2 regions of the Ferdinandcohnia sp. SAFN-114 genome follow, and region 2 is predicted to be linked to the other one. Evidence: riboswitches for the same ligand, from Rfam matches in the RefSeq annotation. Region 2 holds a riboswitch; the other holds the start of a gene.
The links. Region 2 has a riboswitch for S-adenosylmethionine ahead of ACR65M_RS23710 (carboxymuconolactone decarboxylase family protein). Riboswitches for the same ligand answer to the same signal wherever they lie in the genome.
Positions count from the first base shown of each region.

Region 1: linked by a shared signal. The riboswitch ahead of mtnW (2,3-diketo-5-methylthiopentyl-1-phosphate enolase) and the one ahead of ACR65M_RS23710 (carboxymuconolactone decarboxylase family protein) in region 2 are both predicted to bind S-adenosylmethionine.

Region 1 covers NZ_JBPFDQ010000009.1:26,869-30,700, forward strand. Annotated here, with positions in the region: gene ACR65M_RS04510 (carbon-nitrogen family hydrolase) at 1-466, opposite strand, end outside; gene ACR65M_RS04515 (pyridoxal phosphate-dependent aminotransferase) at 563-1,738, shown strand; SAM riboswitch class I at 1,878-1,984, shown strand; gene mtnW (2,3-diketo-5-methylthiopentyl-1-phosphate enolase) at 2,061-3,299, shown strand; gene ACR65M_RS04525 (2-hydroxy-3-keto-5-methylthiopentenyl-1-phosphate phosphatase) at 3,302-3,832, shown strand, end outside.
Region 2 covers NZ_JBPFDQ010000109.1:584-4,415, reverse strand. Annotated here, with positions in the region: gene ACR65M_RS23715 (PAS domain S-box protein) at 1-1,488, shown strand, start outside; SAM riboswitch class I at 1,687-1,795, shown strand; gene ACR65M_RS23710 (carboxymuconolactone decarboxylase family protein) at 1,940-2,590, shown strand; gene ACR65M_RS23705 (response regulator transcription factor) at 2,831-3,517, shown strand; gene ACR65M_RS23700 (hypothetical protein) at 3,489-3,832, shown strand, end outside.

The sequences.
Region 1 (3,832 bases), on a different contig from region 2:
TCCATTCTGGGAAGCGAATGTCGTAACAAATCACACCAGCTGCTGGTACATTTTCAATTATGAAATCGCCTTTTGCTTCACCGGCCTTTAAATACAAATGTTCATCCATTAGCTTGAATAAATGTAGTTTGCTGTATTCACTTAGCAATTCTCCGTCTCGATTAAAGACAAACATCGTATTTGTCACACCTTGCTCCGTCTTTTTGGCTACAGAGCCTGCTACAATATTTACAGAGTATTGTTTTGCTAAGGTTTTTATAAACGTTTTTGTTTCATCGCCATTTTCATCTGCAATTTCATCTAATCTTGTTAAATCATATCCAGTCGTCCAAAGCTCTGGAAGGATGATAATATCAGGTTTGTCCTGATTCATTGTCTTTTCGATTTCTTTAGAAATTTGGGCAAAATTCTCTTGCGGTTTACCGAATTGAATATCATACTGTATACAAGCAATTTTAAGATTCATTTGGTATCCTCCCAGTGAAAATAATACTTTACAAGTTAACTCTAACAATATATTATTTTTGGTTAGTATTTCAAGTATTTTGAAGAAGGTGTAGATATGAAAAATTTCCAACAATCTGAAACCCTGCAAAAATTACCGAAACAGTTTTTTGCTTCTCTTGTAGCTAAGGTGAACAATGTAGTTGCCCAAGGGCATGATGTAATAAATTTAGGTCAGGGGAATCCTGACCAACCAACACCTCAACATATTGTTGAAGCTCTTAAAAAGGCTGCCGATCAGCCTAAATTTCATAAGTATTCTCCATTTCGTGGCCATACATTCTTAAAGAAGGCAGCGGCAGAATTTTACCAACGTGAATATGGTGTTGAACTTGACCCTGAAACAGAAATCGCGATTTTATTTGGTGGAAAGGCTGGATTGGTAGAGATTCCACAATGTCTATTAAATCCTGGGGATGTTGCATTAGTACCTGACCCTGGTTATCCAGACTATTGGTCAGGTGTTGAGCTTGCAAGAGCTGAAATGGCCTATATGCCTCTGAAAGAAGAGAATTACTTTCTACCAGATTACACAGAAATTGATTCAGAAAAGCTTGAAAAAGCAAAGGTAATGTTCTTAAATTACCCGAATAACCCAACAGGGGCTATTGCAACGAAAGAATTTTTTGAAGATACAATTTCTTTTTCGAAAGAACATAATATTTGTGTGGTACATGATTTTGCATATGGTGCGATTGGATATGAGGGGAAAAAGCCGATCAGCTTTTTGGAAGTTGAAGGTGCCAAAGATATCGGTATTGAAATGTACACACTTTCAAAAACCTATAATATGGCAGGCTGGAGAGTGGGCTTTGCGGTTGGAAACCCAAGTGTAATTGAAGCAATAAATCTAATTCAAGACCATATGTACGTGAGTTTGTTCAGTCCCGTTCAAGTAGCAGCTGCAGCCGCACTGACCGAGTCACAGGACTGTGTAAAAGAATTAGTAGACAAATATGAATCAAGACGGAATGCATTCATTGGTGCCTTAAAAGACATCGGATGGGATGTGAACGCACCTGAAGGCTCATTTTTCGCATGGTTACCTGTACCTAAAGGTTACACATCAGTTAGTTTTGCAGACCTATTACTAGAAAAAGCTCATGTTGCTGTAGCACCAGGAATCGGCTTTGGTGAATATGGCGATCGATATGTACGTGTTGGTCTTTTAACTGACGAAAATAGACTTGTTGAAGCTGCAAATCGAATTAAAAAACTAAACTTGTTTAAATAACCATTAAAATTTAAAAGTTAAAAAATGTTTGACAAGAAAAATAATTCCTGTCATAATCCTAATTAAATTCAATTTCGTAAAAATTAAATTTAGATTGAGCTTACTTAAAACATGGCTCAATATAATAATAGAATCTATTTTCTTATTAAGAGCAGGTGGAGGGACTAGCCCAGTGAAGCCCGGCAACCGACTTACAAATTGTAAGCACGGTGCTAATTCTTGCAGCATTAAGCTGAGAGATAAGAAGATGTTAGTTTGCTAACCTCTTCTTATGAAGAGGTTTTTTTCGTCTTATGGAACATTTTGAAATGAGGGTTGAAAAATGAGTGAAGTGATTGCTACGTATTTGGTGCATGACACCGGGGACAACTTAGTGAAAAAAGCTGAAGGTATCGCACTCGGCTTAACAATCGGCTCTTGGACAAATTTACCAAAAATAGAACAAAACCAACTTAAAAAGCATAAAGGTATAGTAATAAGTGTCGAGCATTTAGATTCAGACAACAGAGCAAGTCAATATTTAGGAAAGCAAGTAAAAAAGGGAATTATTAGAATAGCATACCCAAGCGCTAATTTTAGTGCAGACCTACCGGCTGTTTTAACAACTACCTTTGGTAAGCTTTCCTTGGATGGGGAAGTTAAACTATTAGATTTGGAGTTTTCTAGTGAATTAAAATCCACATTCCCTGGTCCGAAATTTGGAATTGAAGGCATTCGTGCAAAACTTGGAGTATATAATAGACCGCTGGTAATGAGTATTTTTAAAGGGGTCATTGGAAGAGACATAGCCTATCTCAAGGATCAGCTTCGTGAGCAGGCACTCGGTAGTGTGAATATCATCAAGGATGATGAAATACTCTTTGAGAACACGTTAACACCTTTGGAAACAAGAATCACTGAAGGGAAAAAGGTACTTGAAGATGTGTTCAAAGAAACCGGACAACGGGCACTTTACGCTGTAAACTTAACCGGAAGAACATTCGAATTAAGGGAAAAAGCTAGGAAGGCAGTAGAGTTAGGTGCTGACCTACTATTGTTTAATGTTTTTGCTTACGGAATTGATGTACTTCAAAGTTTAGCAGAAGACCCGCAAATTTCAATACCAATTATGGCCCATCCAGCTGTAAGTGGGACACTCACTCCTTCTGAGTTTTACGGATTTTCTAATAAGCTATTACTAGGAAAATTACTTAGATATGCTGGGGCAGATCTTGTCTTGTTCCCTTCACCATATGGTAGTGTTGCGCTTGAAAGAGAACAGACACTAGCAATTGCAGAAGAGTTAACAAAAAATGATGAGGTATTTAAACCAACATTTCCTGTTCCTTCAGCCGGAATCCATCCAGGCCTAGTGCCACTACTAATCAATGATTTTGGAAAAGATAGTGTCATCAATGCCGGTGGCGGTGTTCACGGACATCCTGATGGTGCAATTGGGGGCGGAATGGCCTTTAATGCTGCAGTTGATGCAGTACTAGGTGGAAAGACACTTATTGAATTTGCAAAAAATAGCCCTGAGCTTAAAAAGGCAATTGAATTATGGGGATATAAAGAGGTATAAAAATGAATAAACCAATTATCTTCTGTGATTTTGATGGTACAATCACGAATACTGATAACATTATTGCCATCATGAAAAGATTTGCTCCCCCTGCATGGGAGGAGATCAAGGACCAAGTTCTCTTACAAACAATCCCGATACAGTTGGGAGTGAGTAGAATGTTTGCGCTTTTACCATCAGCATCGCGTAAGGAAATTACAGACTATATACTCAACCATGCAGAAATACGAGAAGGATTTAAGGAATTTGTTGCGTTTACAAAAGAAGAGGAAATTCCCTTATACATTGTCAGCGGTGGGATTGATTTTTTTGTAGAGCCATTGCTTGACGGACTCGTTCCAAAAGAGCAAATTTACTGTAACAGATCCGATTTTACAAATGAAAAAATAAAGATTGTATGGCCATACACTTGTGATGATGAGTGCACAAACGAGTGTGGCTGTTGCAAGCCAACGTTGATTCGTAAGTTTGCAAATCAGGACGATTTTAAGATCGTTATTGGTGATTCCATTACAGATCTTCAAGCGGCTAAA
Region 2 (3,832 bases):
GAGGAACTATTATCTCTTACCTTTCAACAGATTACACACCCGGATGATTTAGAAGAAGATCTTAGATTTGTGCAAGAACTAATAAAAGGTAAAAAAAGTTCTTATGAAATGGAAAAGAGATACTTTCATAAAAATGGAAATATAGTATGGGTTTTTCTTTCCGTTTCGATTTTTCAACAAGACGATAAAACGTTCTACCTAATTGCTCAAATTCTTGATATAACTGATAAAAAGAATTTACAGCTTAGTTTACTTGAGAGTGAAGAAAGGTTTCGTAACCTCTTAAATTATTCACCGGACCCTATCTTGGTATTTGATGGAGAGATTATCTTATACGCGAATGAGTCTGCAGCTAAACTAGTTGACACGTTTGCTGAAGATATGATTGGGGAGTCAATTATGAGATTTATTGATCCTAGCATGCATGAATTGATTCAAACTCGGAGCCAAGAAATTATCGATCAAAATAAGCAACTTCTTGATTTAGATTTAAAAATACGCAGTAAAAATGGCCGTATTGTTGATGCAGTTATATCGGCGGTTCCAATCTCTTATATGGAAAAAAGGGCTATTTTAGTTAGTTATCGTAATATTACGGAACGAAAAAAAATGGAACAGGCATTGAAAGAAAGTGAGGACCGTTATCGACAATTAGTCGATTATTCCCCATTGGGTATTTTAGTCCATCAAAAAGGTGTTATCCAATATGCCAACCCTGCAGCTTTGCAATTATTAGGAATCACAGATGAAAAATTGATAGAAGGTATTCCAATATATGATATTATTCACCCGGATTTTCGACTTATCGTATCAAGAAGGATTAAGAATATTGAAGACAATGGCATTTATGAGCCAACCTTATATGAAAAATTCGTACGCATAGATGGTCAGGAGATTGATGTTGAAGTAAGTGGAATCCCAACTAAATTAAACGGTGAATCAGCTGTCCAAGTCGTGTTCTGGGATGTGACCGAGAAAAAGAAGGAAGAGGACTTAATCAGGTACCGTGCCTACCATGATACCTTAACAGATTTACCTAACCGCCTTAAATTCCATTTAGATTTAATGGAAGAGATTGAAAAGGATTCATTGTTTACCATTATGTATTTAGATTTGCATGGTCTTAAATCGGTTAACGATGAGTTTGGTCATCAAGCTGGTGATATGGTACTAATCAAAGTAACAGCCCGATTAACTGGAGTCCTTGGTTCTGTAGGTCTTGTCTATCGTATAGGTGGAGATGAATTTGCGATCGTACTTCCTGGTCGAAAAAATGATGAAGAAATAAGTGTGACTGCAAACAGTATAGCGAGGGTTATCCAGCAGCCCATCTACGTTTCAAATACGATTGCTGAAATTTCAACAAGTATTGGAGTTGTCTTCTATCCAGAACATGGAGTAGACATGGAGTTACTTTTGCGTCATGCTGATTTGGCCATGTACCACGCAAAGAAAACAAAAACCTTATATAAAATCTATGATAGATAACAAGGGGGAGTTTTTAATCTCTGTAGTTTATCATTTAGATTGTATCGAAAACGACATGTATATGTCGTTTTTCTTTGCTCATTATCTATTAAGTTCCGTTAGATATATTTTCGAAATAATTTGATATTTCAGTTGACAACCTCATGTGACTTCATGTACGCTAATATTGTTAAATATTACAAAAATAAAATACGACATCTCTTATCGAGAGTCGGGGGAGGAACCTGGTCCAGTGAACCCGCAGCAACCGTTACAAAGAATGTAACTAGGTGCTAATTCCAGCAAGCATTTGCTTGAAAGATGAGTGTGGGATACATATTGCCTCTTCCTCATCGGAAGGGGCTTTTACATTTTATTCACTGGAAATAAGGGTATTTGATTTTAAGGTGAGTAAATTAATGTGAAAAGTTGTATTTTATTTGGTGAAAAATAGCTAAGGGAGAGATTTACGATGAGTTTGTACAAAAAGGAATATTTCGGAAGACTACCAGAATTGAAAAAATATGCACCTGAAGCATTTCAATCATTTATAAAGTTTGATAGCCGAGCACTAGCTGCAGGCAAGCTTTCCGTAAAGCAAAAGGAATTGATTGCGGTTGCAGTAGCACATATTACAGGTTGTCCTTATTGCATTGATTTACATGTTGGGAATGCAAAGAAGAATGAGTCTTCTAGAGAAGAAGTAGCAGAGGCTATTTTTGTTGCAACAGCATTAAAGGCAGGTTCCGCTTTAGCACATGGTGTGAATGCACTCAATGCCTATGATGGAAATGGCGATGAAGATCTATATAAAGAGGCTTATTTTGCAAGACTAAAAGAATTTGCTGATTTAAATGGTGAGGCTTTTAAAGCATTTATTGATTTTGACACAAAATCTCTTAAGGCGAAAAACTTAACAGAAAAAGAGAAAGAGTTAATCGCGGTGGCATGTGCGCACACAACAGGTTGCGCGTATTGCATTAACCTACATACGAAAAATGCCAAAAGAGCGGGTGCTGATTTAGAAGAAATCTCAGAAGCGATTTTCGTGGCAGTAGCATTAAAAGCAGGTTCTGCTTTGGCACACAGTGTAAATGCGCTTAATGCGTATGATGAGAAGTAATTAACCATATAAAACATAATCTTTTAATAGAAGGGGAACACAAACCTAACCAAAGGTCTGTGTTCTCTTTTTATTTTCCACCTATATTTTCATGATAGACTAGGATTTGCATCTCAAAATAATAAGAAAATCTTAAGATTTGCATGCAGTGTTTGTTAAGATTTGATTGATATCCTTTCCTTATAGTAAATTCTAAGGAGTTGATAGAAATGGTGAACACCACAAGTAGGAGTGAACGTTATGAATATATTGGTTTGTGACGATGATCAAGCCATCGTCGATGCGATTGGTATTTACTTAGAGAATGAAGGCTATACGGTTTGTAAAGCTTCCAATGGACTAGAAGCAATCGAGGTCATCAAAAGTCAGGAAATCCATCTTATTATCATGGATCTGATGATGCCGAAAATGGATGGAATGAGAGCAACTATGGAAATTCGGAAAGAAAACAATATTCCTTTAATCATGCTTTCTGCAAAATCAGAGGATCATGACAAAATATTAGGCCTAAATATTGGGGCAGATGATTACATGACGAAGCCTTTTAATCCGTTGGAACTTATTGCAAGAGTTAAATCCCAACTGAGAAGATATACAACTTTCGGTGGCCTTGATACGAGAACCAATATAGTTCAGACTGGGGGATTGATTATCGATGATGAAAGTAAAACGGTCACGGTCGATGGCGAGGAAGTCCACCTTACACCCGTGCAATATAAAATTGTAAGGCTTCTGACAGAAAACGTGGGAAGAGTATTTTCAATCGAGGAGATATATGAAAAGGTATGGAACGAACCCTCCTTTAACCCGGAAAATACCGTTACCGTTCATATTCGAAAAATCAGAGAGAAAATCGAAATCAATCCGAAAGAACCAAAATATTTGAAGGTGGTGTGGGGTGTTGGATATAAAGTGGAAAAAATATAGCCACTCGATTATAACGAAAATCATTGTTTTTGTCATTGCGATCTTGTGTTTTACAGGAATAGCTCGAGCCGTTGTTGAAGTGGAGATTGTGAATGATGGGAATTTTAGCAGCGTAACCGAAGAGCATTACATAGAGAGCATGGCCTATGTAAAGGAAAGTGAAAGGTTGATTGGAGACCTCACAAGACTATTAGGGAAATATAAAAGTGAGGAACATATTTTAAGTGGCAATACCCTTACTCAGGAAGAATGGAAGCAAGCAGAAGAAGATTTATATTACACAGAGTTTCAATATTCTAGGTCTTATAATCCTGA